One region of the Sporosarcina sp. P12(2017) genome, then DNA from elsewhere that is predicted to be linked to it. Evidence: riboswitches for the same ligand, from Rfam matches in the RefSeq annotation. Region 1 holds a riboswitch; each other region holds the start of a gene.
The links. Region 1 has a riboswitch for cobalamin ahead of CSV80_RS10485 (hypothetical protein). Riboswitches for the same ligand answer to the same signal wherever they lie in the genome.

Region 1 (4,546 bases):
GGACGTATCTTTTTACGTTATTTAATACCGTCAACTGTCGGTATGTTGCTGATGGCAATCAATATTGTGGCGGATGGTATCATGGTCGGTAATCGATTGGGTGCAGAAGCATTGGCGGGAGTCGGAATTTCGGCTCCCGTTTATACCATCTTTTTTGCTATTTCCTTATGGATTGGTATAGGTGCCGCCACAAAATATTCGATGGCAATGGGTGCTAAAGATGTGCTTAAAGCTCGTTCGATTTTCACACATGCAATCATTTCCATTTTCTTATTAACCATTATATTAGGCTTAACCGCCTTTATTTTTAGGGATTCGCTAGCATACGCACTTGGTGCGAATACCACTACATTCCCTTATGTATCGCAATACTTATTTGTGATTTTACTATTTGGCTTTATCTTTACTGTAGAAAACACATTTAGTATTTTCGTACGTAACGACGGAGCACCGAACCTCTCAATGGCAGGGCTAATTGTGACGTCAGTCATTAACATCATTTTGAATTATGTGTTCTTATTTATTCTTGATTACGGTGTTGCCGGTGCTGCAACCGCTACAATTATCGCTTCCTTTATGGGCATGTTAGTACTGCTCGCCCACTTCTTTAAGAAAAACAATAACTTAAAATTGATTCGCTTACAGTTCAATAAAAAGCTGTTCATAGCCATTCTTTTCATCGGATTCCCGAGCTTCCTTTCCGAGTTGGGAATCTCCTTTTTTACCATTACACATAATATTGCGTTCGAACGGATGGCCGGTACAGAAGGTGTTGCGGCATTCTCTATTTTGAACTATGTGCACAGTGTCATGCTTATGCTATTCCTCGGGATGGGTGGTGCGATTCAGCCGCTGATCAGTTATTATCAAGGCTCTGGTAACCGGATAAGGATGAAGGAAACCGTTAAAAAGGCCACTCTCACAGTCGTCATCGCGGGTGCTGTGTTCTTCCTCGTCGGACAGTTCGCAGCAGGTCCTATCGTATCGATTTTCGGAGACTTCCCGCAAGCCGTCAGAGAATTGGCTACTACCGGAATTAATCTATTCTTTATTGCCTATTTGTTCACAGGTACGAACTTTGTCATGATGACTTATTATCAATCTGTCGGCAATGTACGGATGGCCACTTGGATTACCGCTTCACGTGAAATCATCGTCATGTTGATTTTCTTGATGATCTTGCCACGCATATTCGGATTGAATGGTATTTGGTTATCCATTCCCGCTTCTGAGCTTGTCGTATTTATTGGCGTGTATTTATATCAAAGGAACGCTACTCGACATTCGTTAATCGGCTAAGCATTGGTCTATAGAACAGTACGGAAACATAAATCATTGTTCTAAGCAGCGCGTTCCATAGAATTAGTGTGAGTACGTGTTGTAGTAAAGAATGTTGCACTATTTTTGTTCCTTTCATCAATAAGAGTGCTATACTGAAAGAGCAACTGAATATCGTGTTAGAGATAGGTGCGTTTATTTTTTCTTAAACGCTTAAAAGGGAAATCGGTGAAAAACCGATGCTGTCCCGCAACTGTGAGTTGGAGTATAATTCGTTACCACTGTTTCACCGCAAGGGAAATGGGAAGGTGAATTATACGTTGAAGACGAGCCAGGAGACCTGCCTAGATCAGTACACACCAATACCCTACGCGGATAGGAGGTGTCAAGTGCGGCTTATGAAAAATCACACACAAGCCGACGTACGAAAAAACGGAATCAGGACATTCATTAGGTGGCTTCGAAATAGTTTCTATCGATCCAACATATGTGTATTTCCTGCCGAACCGTTTAATTCGTCATGGCTTCCCACTTAACATCCTTCCAGGTATTTACCGGACGGATGTTTTTTTATGTCAACGAACCCATACAAACACGATGAGGAGAATGAATTATGCCCAATCAAACAATCGATGACTTTACAAACTTATTAAAGGACACATTGATGTCGGATAGAGTGAGCACTCACTCTACCCCCCTTCCTATACTAGTGGAAAATGTGAAGAAACAAATTGCTGAAGACACTTCAAATGACTCTGCAGAAAAAAGTAAACAACTAGCTAATTTAGATACAGCATATCAAATCGTAGTTGCTGAATTAGTAGGTAGTAACTAGATCGCAATAAAACACCCCTGACCTTAATGTGTCAGGGGCGTTACTATGTTATAAAGAATCTTTAATCACACGCTTGTAATTCAATACGGAAAGTAAGCCAAATATAGAATATAGTGCCGTATAGATGAACATCACAATAATCGTGGGCGCCAGCATTTCAGTACCGAATAAGAACCAGCCAGATTTCACCGCGAAATAGCTGTGGAAGAGACCAACGACTAACGGAATACCGAAATTAAATAGCTGCTTTCGTTGAACCCCTTTTAGCAAATCTGTTTGTGTATAGCCCAGTTTACGAAGAATGGTATAGTTCGATTTTTCATCTTCACTTTCGTCCATTTGTTTAAAGTATAAGATGCAGCCAGAAGTGACAAGGAAAGCGAGGCCGAGGAATCCCACGATGAACATGATCATGCCAGCACCTTGCATTTGTTTCGTTCTTTCCTCAAACTTCGATTCATGTCCTGCCCAGTCGTTTATTCCCAACACATTAAATATATCATTCGCTTTTTCTAGATCATTCTCATTCTCGATATCCACTCCATGATATTCCGTAAATTCGGATTCTACGGAAGGATCTATATCTACATTCATCTGCTGGAACACTTGATCATCCACTACCGCCACTACAAAACCATAGGTTACACGTATGGGCAAAACAACTACCCTTTCTGTCCCTTTCAGTGTTAGATCATACTCATGCTCTTTGCCTTGGAAAACGACTTGCTGATCTTCTTTGAATTTCATGAAGTTTTCCGTTAAATTATCAGAGTTGACGAAGAGCACTTCCTTTTCTGCTACGTCTAACTCTGGCAATGCTTCATCACTAATGACGATCATTTCTGTATCGGTATAACTCACATCTTGACTATCCCCACCCGGAATAGATAGAACTCTTGATAAACCAACAGGTGTAGACAATAGATCAATAGCTGTCTCTGTATAGGCGATGCCTTTACTTTCAAGTGCCTGTGTAAATTCCATTGCACGCGTAGTATCAGGAATAGTAAAGTCGGCCGGAATAGTTCGCTCTACTGACTTCTCTACTGAGTAATACGAAATATAACTTAACGAGAGTAATGCGATGGATAGCGCAGATACGGATGTAATAATCATTAATAGAAGAGAATTCGATTTCATTCGAAACATAATTGAAGAGAGAGACAGCACGTCGTTAACGTTCAGATATCCTCCTTTACGTTTACGAATCAGGTTAAAGATAAAGCTAACGGAGCCTTTATAGAACAAATACGTTCCCATGACGACAGAAGCTAGTATGATGATCATCACCAGAAATAGCTGATCGCCTAGGAACACACTACTAAATAATCGGGATGATAAATAATAGCCGAATACAATGAGTAGAATACCGAACACACCGACAACCGCCTGAAATACTGTCATCTTTTTGACCCGCTGTTGCGTTACGGTTGTTACACGGAACAAAGATAATATACTTTGTCGTTTAATGAATAGCGCATTCATGATCAAAATCAATACAAAGATTACTGCAAATACGATCAGCGTTTGAAGTAATGCTGCTGAAGAGAAACGTAAAGTTGCAACATCCGTTACACCAGTGACCTTAAATAGAATGAGCATGAGTAATCGTGACATCGAAAATCCTAAGAGTATCCCTATAACGAGAGAGCCGATATATAACACGAAATTCTCTACACTTAAAATACGGAAAACGGTTACTTTCGTCATCCCGATCAATTGGAATAATCCAATCTCCTTACTGCGTCGTTTAATAAATAGATTGTTAGCATATAGCAAGAATACAGACACGATAACAATTAGAAAAACTGAACCTGTTTTAATAGCTGCAGCACCTTTCACTCCTCCTGTTGCATCGTCCAATGCTGGATCAAATTGCAGCGTTACAAATGAAAAGTACAAGCCCACGCTAAAAACCAAAGCAAAGATATACACATAATAATGTTTAAGGTTTTTCTTGATATTGCGGAAAATCAGCTGATTAAGCGTCATGTTGCACACCACCCAACACACCTTGCGTTTTGATGATGTCATTAAAAAATTCGTTACGCGTTTGGTCTCCTTTATTCAGTTGCGTGTAGATTTGTCCGTCTTTGATGAACACTACGCGCTCACTAAAACTTGCGGCGAGAGGATCATGAGTAACCATGACGATAGAAGCATTTCTCTTCATATTGAGATCACTTAGTTTGTTCAACAAATCGGATGCTGCTTTTGAGTCAAGAGCGCCTGTTGGTTCATCCGCAAAAATGATGCTTGGATCATGGATAAATGCTCGTGCGGCAGACGTTCTTTGCTTTTGACCACCTGAAATTTCATTTGGATATTTAGTAGCGATTTCGGAAATACCCAATTCCTCCGCCACTGCAAGGAATTTTTCATTGGCTAGTTTTCTTGATACTTTCTGCACCGATAGTGGAAGCAGTATGTTTT
Region 2 (4,546 bases), on a different contig from region 1:
CGCGATGTCCAGATGGTTCGTTGGTTCATCCAATAATAAAATAGGTGCTTGCTGGGCGAGTGCCTGCGCAACGAATACGCGTTGTTGCTCGCCTCCAGATAATAATTCAATGGCGGTATTTTCATATCGCGTGACACCTGTATGGTTCATCGCTTCCTGCACGGCTTGCTCGTCCAACTCCGACCAGCTCGAGAAAATCCCTGACTGATACGGATAACGACCGAGAGCGACGGTGTCTTTCACGCTATGGGAAAAAGCATGAGCATGAAGCTGCGGCAAGACGGCTACTTGCTGCGCGAATTGCTTTTGGCTATATGCGCCAGAAGGTTTTCCTGCAATCATTACCTTGCCGCTTTGTTTCGGCAAAATTCCCGAAATGATTTTCAATAAGGTTGACTTTCCGCTACCATTCGGCCCTAAAATCCCAAGAACTTCTCCTTTTTCCACGTGGAACGACACATTTCGCACAATCGGTTCTTTGCCGTAGCCTCCTGATAAGTTCTCCACTTGCAACATCTTCACATCGCTCCTTTTCTACGTTGTTTGTAAAATATGTAAGCAAACACCGGAGCGCCAATGAATGCTGTAATGACGCCGACCGGTAATTCAGCCGGCGAAATAATCGTTCGTGCGACGAGATCGCAAATGATTAATAATGAGGCACCGTTGAATAATGATAACGGCAACACGTGACGATGATCAGAACCCCATAGCATTCGTGTCATATGAGGGACAACTAGGCCCACGAAACCGATTGTCCCAGACACAGCAACAGCAGAACCAGTTAATACCGAACCGCCTAGCAAAATCATTAATTTACGCTGTTTGACATTGACCCCAAGATGATGCGCGCGTTCTTCACCGAATAATAAAGCGTTCAATTCGCGGCGATTGAGCCACAGCATGAATGAACCGATGATGAAAAACGGCAGTACCATGAGAATATAATTCCATCCGCGCATGGATACGCTACCAAGCAGCCAACCCACGATCTGACGGAGTTCTTCTTGTGTTAACGCGATCATCAGCGACAGCACGGAGCCAAGAAACGAACCGAAAATAATGCCTGTCAAAATAATCGTTTCCATTTTCATTGATCGATCGACGAGACGGGCAAAACCGATCACTAGAAACATTGTCACTGCGGCACCGATCATACTAAATACAGGTAAGGTGAATGCGCCAAGAACCGGTAGAGAAATACCAAAAAAGAGTGTGATCACGGCGCCGACAGAGGCACCGGATGACACTCCGAGGGTGTAAGGATCAGCTAATGGGTTTTTCAACAGCCCTTGGAAAGCGGCTCCTGAAATAGCCAGTGAGGCACCGACGATTCCCGCCAGCAGCACACGAGGCATACGGATCTTCCACAAAATATTACTTGCGGTCGCGTCCGATTGATTCCATAGCGTCTCTATTGGTATTTTCACTGTACCGATCGATACGCCGAGCCAAATTGCCACAAGCAACGTGGCAATCGACACGACATAGGCGAGAGCGGTTTTATTCACCGAATACCTCAGGATAGACTGCTTTTGCAAACAATTCTAATCCGTCAGCTAAACGTGGACCTGTACGGCTTGTAATATCTTCATCCAATTGAATGACTTGATCTTCTTTGATCGCAGTAACCGCATCGAACCCGTCACGAGTTTTAATGTTTTCTACGACGTTTGGAACATAACTATACATAGCCAAAATTACATCGGGATTTTCATCTACAATCTTTTCAGGACTGATCATAATCCAGCCTTCTTCTGTCACAATGTTTTCAGCGTGGATCATATCCAAAAATTGCTGTGGGAATGTTCCCTTCCCTGGCGTATAAATTTCAGGTGCATCGGAGTTTTCAACAAACACGCGCTTCTTGTCTGTTATGTCTGCTGCTTTCTTTTCAATATCCGCAACTTTTGTTTTCATATCTTCGACGATTTGATTCGCTTCCACATTTTTGTCCATGACTGCACCAATCAGTTCAATTGTTTCATATGTCTCGTCAAATGTCTCTGCATTTGGTACGACGATCACAGGGATGCCTGCGTCACGAATTTGATTCAATCCTTCTTCACTTGAACCCATCATCATTTCATGTGCAAATACTGCTTCCGGCTCCAATGAAATGACTTTTTCCACGTTGACCGTAAAGTCCCCTACTGTATCAAGCTCCGTTACTTCCTTAGGGTAGTCATCGTTTTCTGTTACTGCGATGACTTGATCTCCTGCATCAATACCGAATAAAATTTCCGTATTGCTTGGAACTAATGAAATTACAGTTTCCGGCGCTTGTTCAAATGTAAGTTCTTCGCCAGCCGCGTCTGTCAGGGTGTATGGATAACTCGTTGTATCCGTCGATTGTTGTTCTGTGTTTGTTTCTTCGCCAGCTTGTTTTTCATCTGCTGGTGTTTCTTCTTTTTTACTGTCACTTCCGCATGCTGCGAGTAGTAGTACCGCAAGCATTGCCGTCAGCATCAGTTGCCAAAACTTCTTCATGTGTGTTCCTCCTTTAATATGTGTGTAGCATTACGCAAGCCGCAGACATGAAAAAAACCTTCGATAGTTCGAAGGATCAGGTGGGATGAAATCAATACGTGATTTCTTCCACTGTACCTATCCTCGTAGGTTGCTGCGGAACTTCATTTTCTAAAAAGGCAGGTGACCTGGCTTGTGCATGGCACATACAGTGGCGGGACCGCATCGGATTTGAACCGATTTCGCTTTTCATCTCAAGTTTTGAGAACCTTTTTAGAAGATATGTAATTATGACTTATTATAGCGATAATAGTGTTGGTTGTACAGGGGATAGGAGGAGTTTGGGTATGACATGGGGAGTGAGGCTCCAGCAGGGGGACGCTTTCCTGAGGGGCCGCCTGGAACGCAGCGAAACGTTGCCTTCCCCTTTCCCATTCATAAAGAAAAAAGCCAAGCAGTCAATCTGCTTGGCCATTTTTGATATATTACATTCTTTCAGGTGCTTGCACGCCAACTAATTTCAACGCGTTCGCAATCGTCGTTTTAGTCGCTGTGATCAAAGCCAAACGTGCTTCGGAAAGGTCTTTATTTTCCGGATCAAGCACCTTGTTAGCATTATAGAAACTATGGAATGTAGCTGCTAGTTCCTGAATATATGTTGTTACACGATGCGGTGCGCGCATGCGTGCCGAGTCGCTGATTAGTTTCGGGAAGTCTCCGAGTTTCTTCAGTAGCTCTAGCTCTTTTTCATCTTGCAATAGCGTGACGTTCTCTGTTGACGCTTCTACGTTCTGTTCTTTTGCCTGACGTAGAATCGAGCAAATACGTGCGTGCGCGTATTGTGCGTAGTAGACAGGGTTTTCATTGGATTTGGATACTGCCAAATCTAGATCGAAGTCCATTTGTGCGTCACCTGAGCGCATCGCGAAGAAATAACGTACAGCGTCTAAGCCGACCTCTTCCACGAGTTCACGCAGTGTGACCGCTTTTCCTGTGCGCTTGCTCATCTTGAATTTTTCTCCGTCTTTATAGAGCTGAACCATTTGCGCCACTTCTACTTCGAGCGTATCGCGGTCATAGCCAAGTGCTTGGATTGCCGCTTTCATACGTGGAATATATCCGTGGTGGTCTGCTCCCCAAATATTGATGAGTTTATCGAATCCGCGACTCAGCTTGTCTTGGTGGTACGCGATATCCGGTGTTAAGTATGTGAATGAACCGTCTTGCTTAATCAGTACACGGTCTTTGTCGTCACCAAATGTAGTGGAGCGGAACCAAGTGGCACCGTCTTCTTCAAAGACATGGCCGTTTTCACGAAGTTTATTAAGTGCGACTTCGATCTTGCCGTTGTTATATAGGGACGTCTCTGAGAACCAGTTATCAAAATGAACGCGGAAGTCCGCCAAGTCTTTCTTCAGTTTATCCAGTTCGATATTCAAGCCGTGCTCACGGAAAAATGCAAGTCGCTCTTCTTCTGGAACATCGACATACTTGTCGCCGTATTGTTCGACCAGGCCTTTTGCGATCGTGATAATATCTGCACCACGATAGCCATCTTCAGGCATTTCTTTTTCCAATCCAAGTGCTTCGAAATACCGAACATCGATAGATAACGCTAAGTTGTTTATTTGATTACCTGCATCGTTGATATAATATTCGCGCGCTACGTCATAGCCTGCTTTATCGAGAATATTACATAATGAATCGCCTAGCGAAGCTCCGCGTGCGTGCCCTAAGTGCAAGTCGCCTGTTGGGTTCGCTGAGACGAATTCAACTTGAATTTTTTGTTGTTGTCCACTGTCGGAACGTCCGTAGTCAGCTCCTTGATCAAGGACAGTCTTCACGATATCTCCAAGGCTGTCTGTTTTTAAGCGGATATTGAGGAAGCCAGGTCCAGCGATTTCAATGGAGTCAATTGCTGTGTTCGTCGTATCGAGGTGCTCCAAAATACTTTCCGCGATTGCCCGTGGTGGCTTTTTTGCTAGTTTCGTTAACTGCATGGCGATATTCGCTGCATAGTCGCCGTTCTCTTTACTTCTTGGTGATTCCAGTTTAATTTCCGGAATTTCTGCACCTT
Region 3 (4,546 bases), on a different contig from region 1:
TCCTGATTCATTTCAGGTAATAATAATAAGATTTTATTTTGCGCCCAGCGGATCATTTTCATGGAAGGATGGATGTTTTGAATCGACTCAAATGTCTCCATTTCCTCAACGGAGAACTGTTCCAATAAATCCAGCACTTCCAAAACCACCACTTGACTGTAGAGTGTCACGTCGATTCCGAGCAGTGTCCCTCGTTCCATAAATCTTTCATCTTTCTTTGATCCTGTCAGCCAGTCAAAGACGAAGAACTCCACATCACGTACTTTTTCATCCTTCTGCTTTCGTTTCAAGGTGTCTTGGATGAACAGTTCCGCTACGCGTAAGATTAGCTGAGCCTGCGGATGAATCACATCTGGATCACCCGTCACGCCAAGTACGGCTATCGGCTCTTCTTCAATAATGATAGGCAAGACAATTCCTCTACGGACCCCTTGCAGATGCTCCGCTTCCTCGTCTGCCATACGGAGCATCGTTTTCTGGCGCATGCTTAACAGTGCCCCTTCATGGAACTGATTGATTCGATCCGGTTCTGTACTCGCTTGAATGAAGCCTCTTCTATCTGTTAAAATCACTTGCTGCTGTATCAGATTCGATAATTCCGTTACTATTTCATGTCCTAATGTATCAAATTGAAACACCTGTCTCACCTCGGATGAAAACTGCTAGTCTTACTTAGTTTACGCCACTTCAGTTTCCACTACAATAGAGGTGATTCAGATAAGTCGGACTTCCGGAATTCCACAGCTCCATGCCTTTATGAGCAGTTGTAATAGTTCTGCTGTTTCAATGGTTGCAGACTTCTCTAGCGTGACCGATCCGCCTTGATCGGTATGGCGCTGTTCTGCAGTTATTCGATCGATCATGGCGATTTGCTGTTGTTTTGTCGCCTGGTATATCGAACGATGCATAACCGAGGCCGCTTTGCGCAGAGGAGTATTCATTCCGCTTTGACAAGATGCCACCTCCAAGGAACGATTTATCTCTCGGGCTACCTCTTCAATAAACAGAAGGGCCCTCTCTGAATGTAAAGCAATTTTCTGTTCAGCTATAGCGGTTTCCCATCCTGCCACTTCAATTTGTATAGTACGTCCCCATATACTTTCAATGCCGTTCAGTAAACGTACAAGTATGGTACAAGTACGTGCCAACTCCGTTTCCTGCAGTACGTACGGTAATTGAATATACGAGCATAATACTGCTTTTTCCTGTCGTTCTTTATTAGGAAAATGCACAACAATTCCTTCACTTCCAAGCAGCCGTTTCATCAATCCGATGGCAGAGACTTTTTTATGCCCCATAGAGGAACTATCAGCAGCGTGGGAAAATCTCTCACTGTTGAAGTTGTCAAATGAACATCCAAAAATACGCTCTATTTGTTCAGCATCAAATAAACTCCAAGAGCCGCACGCTTTTACTTGTTCCATAAAATGATCGGGTATACGTATATGCTTTTCTTTAACCTTACTTGATAAAAATGATGCAATTCTGTCGTCAGCGATATCCATTGTATATTGCTGGACTCTCGTCTTTCGCTGATAGAACGTCTTACCGAAGAATGACATAATCTCAGCTGGTAAAGTCACATAACCATGGCTCAGCATCCAATATGCTTCCTGTACTTTCTGCAGGCGCTGGACAGTTTCATTTTGCATTGCGCCCATTGCTATGAGCATAAGCCTTTCCTGAGGCAGTCCTATCCGCTTATCATGATAATCAGATGTTACAAATTCATTCATATATTGCTGCAATTGTGCAGAAGGTATCAGTCGGTCGCGTTCAGCTACAATCTGTAGGCCAAGCCATTTGATTTCACTTGCTGAATAGTTATAGATCCATTGACCGTATAGCCCGTCCTGTAACAGTTTCCTTACTACTTGATGAAATCCTGAATACACTGGTCTTCTACGCTGTTGTTCTGCTTGTTTATACAATATCTGCAACAGTGCACGTTCGTGTATACGTTCCTCATTTTGTTCACATAATCTCATGTCGCGGTCTCCTTTCGTAAACAACAAAAAACAATCATTCCGCCTCTTCGGCAAGATGATTGCAATAGTTGTGAATGAGGAAACAAATTCAGGCAACTTTAATATACTCCATACAAAAATGCATAGATGCAGATACCTTTTTTGCTTCCACTCCTCAACCCCCGAAGAAAGTGTCGCTTTGACGATACGTGGCAGGTCTCCTGGCTTCACTTCATCCTTCCGCCAGTGCCTTCCCATGTCTCCATAGTGGCTAATTCTAGCGGTCGTCCGTGTGTACAGTTGCGGGGACAGCTCCGGTTTACGGATTCCCTTTTATACCTTGATAGGTACCAGCGCATCGTGCAAACTCATTTATTTGATTGATTTCATTTTATCATGGATAACATAGAGGGTGGTAGCGTTTGTTTTCAATAAGAAGGAAGACACAACTAAACAGGGTGCCTATCTAAAAACTACTGTGAGTACATCCACAATCGTTTTTTGCTAGGCACCCTGTATCGAGCTTTCTTCATTACTTACATGAGTTGTTGTTCGCATAGACAGCCGCACTCCGCCAATCCTTGAACATACGCTTCTTCCCATGTAATCCCATGGATGAAACCATTCTCTGAGTAACCTGTGATCAAATAGAACGTTTCGTTTTGCTCTGGTAGTGCTGAATTGTTTTGATAGGTGTTGTTTTGCATAAGAATTACCTCCTGGATTTGTATTTTTCATAGTATATGCCTTGTCGGGGAAAAAAGAACATTTTCTTCGCTTTTATTAATAAAAGGCCTATTGACAGCGCTTACATTTTGAAGGCAAAAGGAAATGAGTTCTTTATATATTACCGAACTAGTGTAATAAAGGCATATTTAATAAATCTGTTAATTCTGTTTATTGTATCATGCAAATAAATAAAAGTAAATATAAAAGTTGTAATTCCTTATTAACTTTTGTCAGCTTTTAAGATAATCTTTGACTTCTCTATCATTTAATGACTAAAATGCACCAAAAAACTTCTTCCTATACAAAAATATCTCCCTAAGTCCCCTTTACGACTTAGAGAGATCAGTAGTTATTAGGACAACTGCTTTTCGCAAATTTCGATCACTGTTTTGACAGAATCAGCTGACTGATCGAGCGCTGTTTGTTCTTCCTCTGTTAACGGGAGTTCAATTACACTCTCAATACCATTGCCACCCAAAACAGTAGGAACGCCTAAATAGATATTTTGATATCCATATTCGCCTTCTAAATAAGCAATAGATGGCATAATTCGTTTTTTATCTTTGATAATTGCTTCCGCCATCTCTACCAAAGCCGCAGCAGGTGCGTAATACGCGCTACCATTACCTAACAACGAGACGATCTCGCCGCCGCCTTTTCGAGTACGCTCCACAATTGCTTCCAATCGTTCATTCGAAATGATTTTATCCAACGGAATGCCCCCAGCGTATGAATAACGCACAAGTGGAACCATATCATCGCCGTGTCCACCAAGGACAAAGCCCGAAATATCTTCTACAGAAATATTCAATTCTTCCGAGATGAACGTATTGAAACGGGCAGTATCGAGCACACCTGATTGTCCAATCACACGATTTTTAGGAAAGCCGGTTGTTTTATAGCAAACATATGTCATCGCATCTACCGGGTTACTTAAAATCAGCACAATGCTGTCTGGTGCGTAACGCTTCACTTGTTCAGAAACAGAACGCATAATCTTCGCATTGGTCGCAACTAAATCATCACGACTCATACCTGGTTTTCGCGCGACGCCTGCTGTAATGATCACCATTGCAGCGCCTTCAATATCCTCGTAATTCGATGTACCTGTGATGCGGGAATTGAACTGTTGCACAGGACTTGTCTGAAGGAGATCGAGTGCTTTACCTTTGGTAGGATTGGAGAGGTCAGGAATATCGACTAATACGATGTCGCCTAATTCTTTCTGCGCCGCCATCAATGCGGCAGTCGCACCCGTATGACCCGCTCCGATGACTGCAATTTTATGTCGTTTGAAAGCCATGGAAACCACTCCTTTCTATAGATTTCATTATGACCGAAGAGTTTGTGCCCAATAAAACTTCGCAAATGCTCTTAGGTAATCCGCCCTCAGTCTTTCTTCGGTGCCTTCTTGGCTTCTATCGCTTTCTTTACTTTCGGAATTTCTGGAGTAGTTGGCACTAGCGGTTTCACCATGCCATATACTGAATCATCAGGACGCGGTATCACATGTGCACCTAGCAATTCACCAACACGCGCTGCTGCATCGCGACCTGCATCCACAGCTGCCTGTACTGCTCCGACATCACCTTGAACGATGACCGTTACGATACCACCATCCACCATCTCCTGTGATACTAACTCCACATTAGATGCCTTTACCATTGCGTCTGCTGCTTCAATCGATCCTATCAATCCTTTTGTCTCAATCATTCCGATCGCTTGACTCATGTATATCACCTCTCTTTACTTCTGTTGAATCAATAATACCAATAATGACCGCGTCGATTGGGATCGGGTTTTCTTTCGGTAAAATAAAGCGTGAAGAACCGCCACTCGTAATGAGTACC
Region 4 (4,546 bases), on a different contig from region 1:
CAATTGTGTGCAGCAATGATTCTTCTTTTTCAGGTGTCGCGAACGCAACGGACGGCAGGAGTACCGCCGTCATCATTACGACTGTCAATAGCCATGCATAGAAATTTCTCATTCCTTCACTTCTCTTTCCTTACCATTCTTTATCCCAATTCGCATCACTTGTACCAGAACTGTCGTGCCCACCAATATCTTTACCATAATGTAGGGTGTAGCGAACGCGCACCACATCTCCATCAAGGAAATACGCATCCGAGAATCCATAGTTCGGGTAATCGCCATTGACGCTATACATCCAGCCGGAGCCGTTTGCGAAATCGAATTCACTTAGGCTATCTGGTGAGTAGATGTCCCGATTTGAAGTGGTGGACACCTTCTCGACTACTTCCCATAGATCATCAGGAATATGGAGTCCGTTTAGCATGCCTGGCTTACTGACGTCACGCAGATAGAAACTACTGTCGAGGTTTCCAGTTTTGCCGTATTCATATCCATTATTGCGAAGTAGCTGATCCAGAATATAAGAACCTTTTTCGCCTTGGTGTATATCCATCTTCGTCGGCTTGATGAGATAAGGAATACCTAATACGGAAGCTTCCAGACTGATCGTGACTTGTCCGATGACACCGTCTTCTGCTGGTGCTACTGACGTGACCGTGAATGTTTCGGTTACCGTGCGCGCTTCATCGTCCCATACTTTGATCGTGACGTTGTTTTTCCCCGTCTGCAATGTCAGTTTATAACTTGTTTTCGCGCTGTCATCCCATGTGAACGGAATATTCGCCCCATTGACTTGCACTTGAACGTTTTTCCCTCGAATGCGTTCACCCGAAGCGGTTACCGGCCAGACGTTGATCGTCTTAATATCCCCTTTAACTGTGCTACCGGACTTCAAATCGGTCACCAGTTTCGGTGCATCCGGATCGACTTGTGGTTTTTCATTCACATTCGGATCTTTATAGGTGATTGTGTACTGCCGTTCCAATTGTTCGTCTTCGTATTGTCCAACGACTTTGACTGTGTTTGCTCCATTCATCAGCTGCACACTATAATTCGAGCCGTCCGACGATTTTACCAGTTGATCATTTACGGTAATCTTAAGGGGTACATCCACTTCATTCGCAGTAGCTTTCGCGTAGAATGAAAAATCTTCGCTATTTGCTTGTTGGTCTTTTAAGTCTGTTTCCAATGAAATAGCGATTTTTTCTTTCTCATAGATCACGGTGTAGCTCTGTTCCGCTTTTTTTCCATGTAGTTGCGCGGTGAGCTTGAACGTGTTTTCCCCTTCAACTAATGTAGCTGTATACGAACTCCCAGCTAGTGGTTTTAGTTCTTGATGATTACTTACCACTTTCAGCTTCGCATCTTTTTCCCCTTGCGCAGCTGTCGCGGTGAATGTCAGCGTCTCTTCCATCACTGTTTGATCTTTTAAGACCGTCGTGATGATGATATCTTCACTATTTAACGTCACACGGTACAATTGACTGACACGAAGTAGTTTATTATCTGATTGTTTATAGATAACTTGGAATTGAATGTCATTCGTACCTTCAATGAATGTGATTTCGCCTGTGAAGTCATTCAGTTGCTTACCGTTTAACGTCACGTTCATTTCCTGGGGAATGAGAGAATCGTCCAAGTGGTTTACGGTGACGACATATACCGGATCGGTGACTGTTTCGTTATTTTTGATGTTCGTCGTGAAGTAGCGATTTTGTTGATCCGCCACATCGACGATTTCTATGTCTGTATTCGTATTCGGTTTTGTTTTCTCTGGTGCGGGTTTGTTGTTGCCCTCAGCAGATGTATTGGTCTTGTCAGCCGTTTTCGATGAGTTAAGTGGTGCATGGGTAGTTCCTGGTTTGTTGAGTGGTTGATTTTGCGGCTTTTCTTCCGGTTTCTCTTGTGACTTGTCCGTATTTGTCGGTTCTTGTGATTTCGATACATCTTCTGGATTGGCATCACTTTCTATCATCTTATTGGTATCAGTATCGGAAGATTCATCCCCGCCGCCAGCTAATTTCAGCGTAGAAGCCTCTACTTTTTCATTGAAATCAAATGCAGCGGCTTGTTCATTAGAAGTCGTCGCATATGTAATTGTGCTAAATAGCAGTAAGACGACAAGGCTGTAGTAGATATAGTTTTTGTATTTCATGAATGCATTCTTCGTATTTTTCATCCAACTCTTCCTTTCTTCATTATAAAAGGTATACGGTGCGCAATAATATTGAATTCAAAAAGTCCCCACCTCCTGAATGAGATGGGGACCATGTATGTTCAATAATTAAACTGCACAAATTGAATGATACACAAATCACCCTTTACCGGAAGGTGTCATGTTTACATACTTTGGCAAGTCTCCTGACTTTAGGGCTCATTTTCTCCCTATTACAGTGGCCGGACCGCTCAGGATTTTCACCTGATTCCTATTTACTCTTTGCATACTAGACAAAGAACCAAAATACTCTATGTAACTGTTACTAAGCATATAGTTTTTGTAAGGTAAAATCAATAGACGGTGTAACTGGAGTAGGGTTCTGTTTTTAGCGTTTTTATAACTAAAACCTCTTATTTCCAAAGAGGTTGCCATTGATGCGAAAGCTTTTTCAAATCAATGTACATAATAAATGAAATATAGGAAATCATACTTATATATTCAGTTAAAAGATTGCTGTGCCTAGATGTTTTCACTATTATCGCACACCTATATAAAGGAGATAAAAACCATGAAAGTCAGACCATCTGTCAAGCCAATTTGCGAAAATCCCAAACATAAACAAAGTCAAGGTTAATACAGGATGCTCTATGCCAGTCATAAAGAGTATAGGGAACATAAATAGGCGCCTATCCGAAAAATAGAACGTAAAGGGAGATTATCATATGGATAAGAAAAAATATACGGTAGCTGGAACGAATATAGACGAAGTAAAAAAACTTAATGCAGAATCTGGTCTATCCTATAATGAAATGAATGAAGTTCTAACCAAAGAAATTGAACAGAGAAAAAGATCAAATGCTGCTCAGCATAAAAAGTAATTGGCAAAATAAAACTTACCAAGTTTCAAATCGTAATTGGTTTCTCTGAATCTTTTATCACTCTGATAGCTGTGTTCGTTTATGTAGTGGTCAAGGTGCTTTTCCAGCGTTTTTTTACTATATCAAACTGCTACACACACTGCTAATCATATCATTAATAGATTATCATTCAGTAAAAAATCCCCACCTCCTGATAGAGATGGGGACTATGCGTGCTCAATAATTAGACTACACAAATTAAATAATACACATTTCAAACCTTTACCGAAAGACGTCATGCAAACATACTATGGCAAGTTTACATTGGCGTGACCACTCAGGTTTTGAACCTGATTCCTATTTACTTTTCGTTTACTCAACAAAAAATCAAAATACTCTATATAACTGTTACTCAGTATATGAATTTAGCAGGGTAAAATCAATAGATGGTGTGTCTAAATGAGATTCTGTTTTATTGAGATTAGCTAATAAGTAATTCCTTTACACTTTCGCATGTAGAAATACGTCTCTTTCTTAACTTTGTTTCTCCCGTGTTAGTAATCTTCTTCCTAGTGCCCTCATGTAATTAAAAATTCCCGTTGTGACAGCAGCCCGAAGATTTGATGTTTCGACTGCATACGTTTTCCTACTGCTGCTAAAGAAATGATTACTACTTTCCACCAAATACTAGACAACTCCTACTATCTAGTCCCATAAAAACAGGACTGCCCTGCATATATGCAGAACAGTCCCGTAACGGATCTGTTAATAACTCGAGTCTGATACTTCGCCTTTTACGATACTAATACCCGAGCTTGCGCCAATGCGCGTGGCTCCCGCTTCGACTAGCGTATCGAAATCTTCTCCGCTACGCACACCGCCGGACGCTTTGACACCAATATCCGGGCCTACCGTCTTCCGCATAAGGGCCACGTCATGTACCGTCGCCCCGCCTGTCGAGAATCCAGTCGACGTCTTGACGAAATCGGCGCCTGCTTTGACGGATAGCTCGCATGCACGGACGATTTCTTCATCGGTCAACAAGCACGTTTCGATGATGACTTTGACCAATGTACCGTTAGCTGCTTCGACTACCGCACGAATATCCGACTCGACCCATTCGTCATCCCGGTCTTTCAAGGCCCCGATGTTTATGACCATGTCGATTTCTCCTGCTCCGTTCGCCAGTGCATCTTTCGTTTCAAATGCTTTGACTGCAGAGGTAGTCGCGCCAAGCGGGAAACCAATCACCGTACAGACCAACACATCCGTACCTTTCAGCTGCTGTGCGGCATATGAAACCCAACTCGGATTAATACACACTGATTTAAATTGATAGTCTTTTGCTTCTTTTATGAGCGCCGCGACTTGGTCTTTCGTTGCGTCGGCTTTCAATAATGTATGGTCGATCATTTGTGCTTTATTCATTTGCGAACCACTCCTTTGATTATCTCGTAATTTCGTCGTGCACAAGTGTCACAGGCTGTACTTTTGAAGCTGACACACCATAGGCATGATAAATCTTTTCTTTTAC

Region 2: it holds a riboswitch for cobalamin, as region 1 does, so the genes downstream of both, CSV80_RS07405 (ABC transporter substrate-binding protein) here and CSV80_RS10485 (hypothetical protein) in region 1, are expected to answer to the same signal.
Region 3: it holds a riboswitch for cobalamin, as region 1 does, so the genes downstream of both, CSV80_RS10035 (ribonucleotide reductase N-terminal alpha domain-containing protein) here and CSV80_RS10485 (hypothetical protein) in region 1, are expected to answer to the same signal.
Region 4: it holds a riboswitch for cobalamin, as region 1 does, so the genes downstream of both, CSV80_RS06485 (DUF4430 domain-containing protein) here and CSV80_RS10485 (hypothetical protein) in region 1, are expected to answer to the same signal.

What each region holds. Positions count from the first base shown of each region.
Region 1 is NZ_PDYL01000011.1:72,402-76,947, reverse strand. Features, by position in the region: gene CSV80_RS10490 (MATE family efflux transporter) at 1-1,299, shown strand, start outside; cobalamin riboswitch at 1,449-1,640, shown strand; gene CSV80_RS10485 (hypothetical protein) at 1,892-2,113, shown strand; gene CSV80_RS10480 (ABC transporter permease) at 2,162-4,105, opposite strand; gene CSV80_RS10475 (ABC transporter ATP-binding protein) at 4,095-4,546, opposite strand, start outside.
Region 2 is NZ_PDYL01000007.1:103,780-108,325, reverse strand. Features, by position in the region: gene CSV80_RS07415 (adenosylcobinamide amidohydrolase) at 1-516, opposite strand, end outside; gene CSV80_RS07410 (FecCD family ABC transporter permease) at 519-1,511, opposite strand; gene CSV80_RS07405 (ABC transporter substrate-binding protein) at 1,504-2,490, opposite strand; cobalamin riboswitch at 2,631-2,757, opposite strand; gene argS (arginine--tRNA ligase) at 2,955-4,546, opposite strand, start outside.
Region 3 is NZ_PDYL01000010.1:133,809-138,354, reverse strand. Features, by position in the region: gene CSV80_RS10040 (CdaR family transcriptional regulator) at 1-638, opposite strand, end outside; gene CSV80_RS10035 (ribonucleotide reductase N-terminal alpha domain-containing protein) at 714-1,988, opposite strand; cobalamin riboswitch at 2,162-2,338, opposite strand; gene CSV80_RS17520 (hypothetical protein) at 2,504-2,674, opposite strand; gene mdh (malate dehydrogenase) at 3,049-3,999, opposite strand; gene CSV80_RS10025 (BMC domain-containing protein) at 4,086-4,427, opposite strand; gene CSV80_RS10020 (EutN/CcmL family microcompartment protein) at 4,402-4,546, opposite strand, start outside.
Region 4 is NZ_PDYL01000006.1:115,546-120,091, reverse strand. Features, by position in the region: gene CSV80_RS06490 (prenyltransferase/squalene oxidase repeat-containing protein) at 1-112, opposite strand, end outside; gene CSV80_RS06485 (DUF4430 domain-containing protein) at 131-2,152, opposite strand; cobalamin riboswitch at 2,332-2,473, opposite strand; gene rpmJ (50S ribosomal protein L36) at 2,724-2,789, shown strand; gene CSV80_RS17625 (hypothetical protein) at 2,878-3,033, shown strand; cobalamin riboswitch at 3,308-3,419, opposite strand; gene deoC (deoxyribose-phosphate aldolase) at 3,778-4,440, opposite strand; gene CSV80_RS06475 (pyrimidine-nucleoside phosphorylase) at 4,460-4,546, opposite strand, start outside.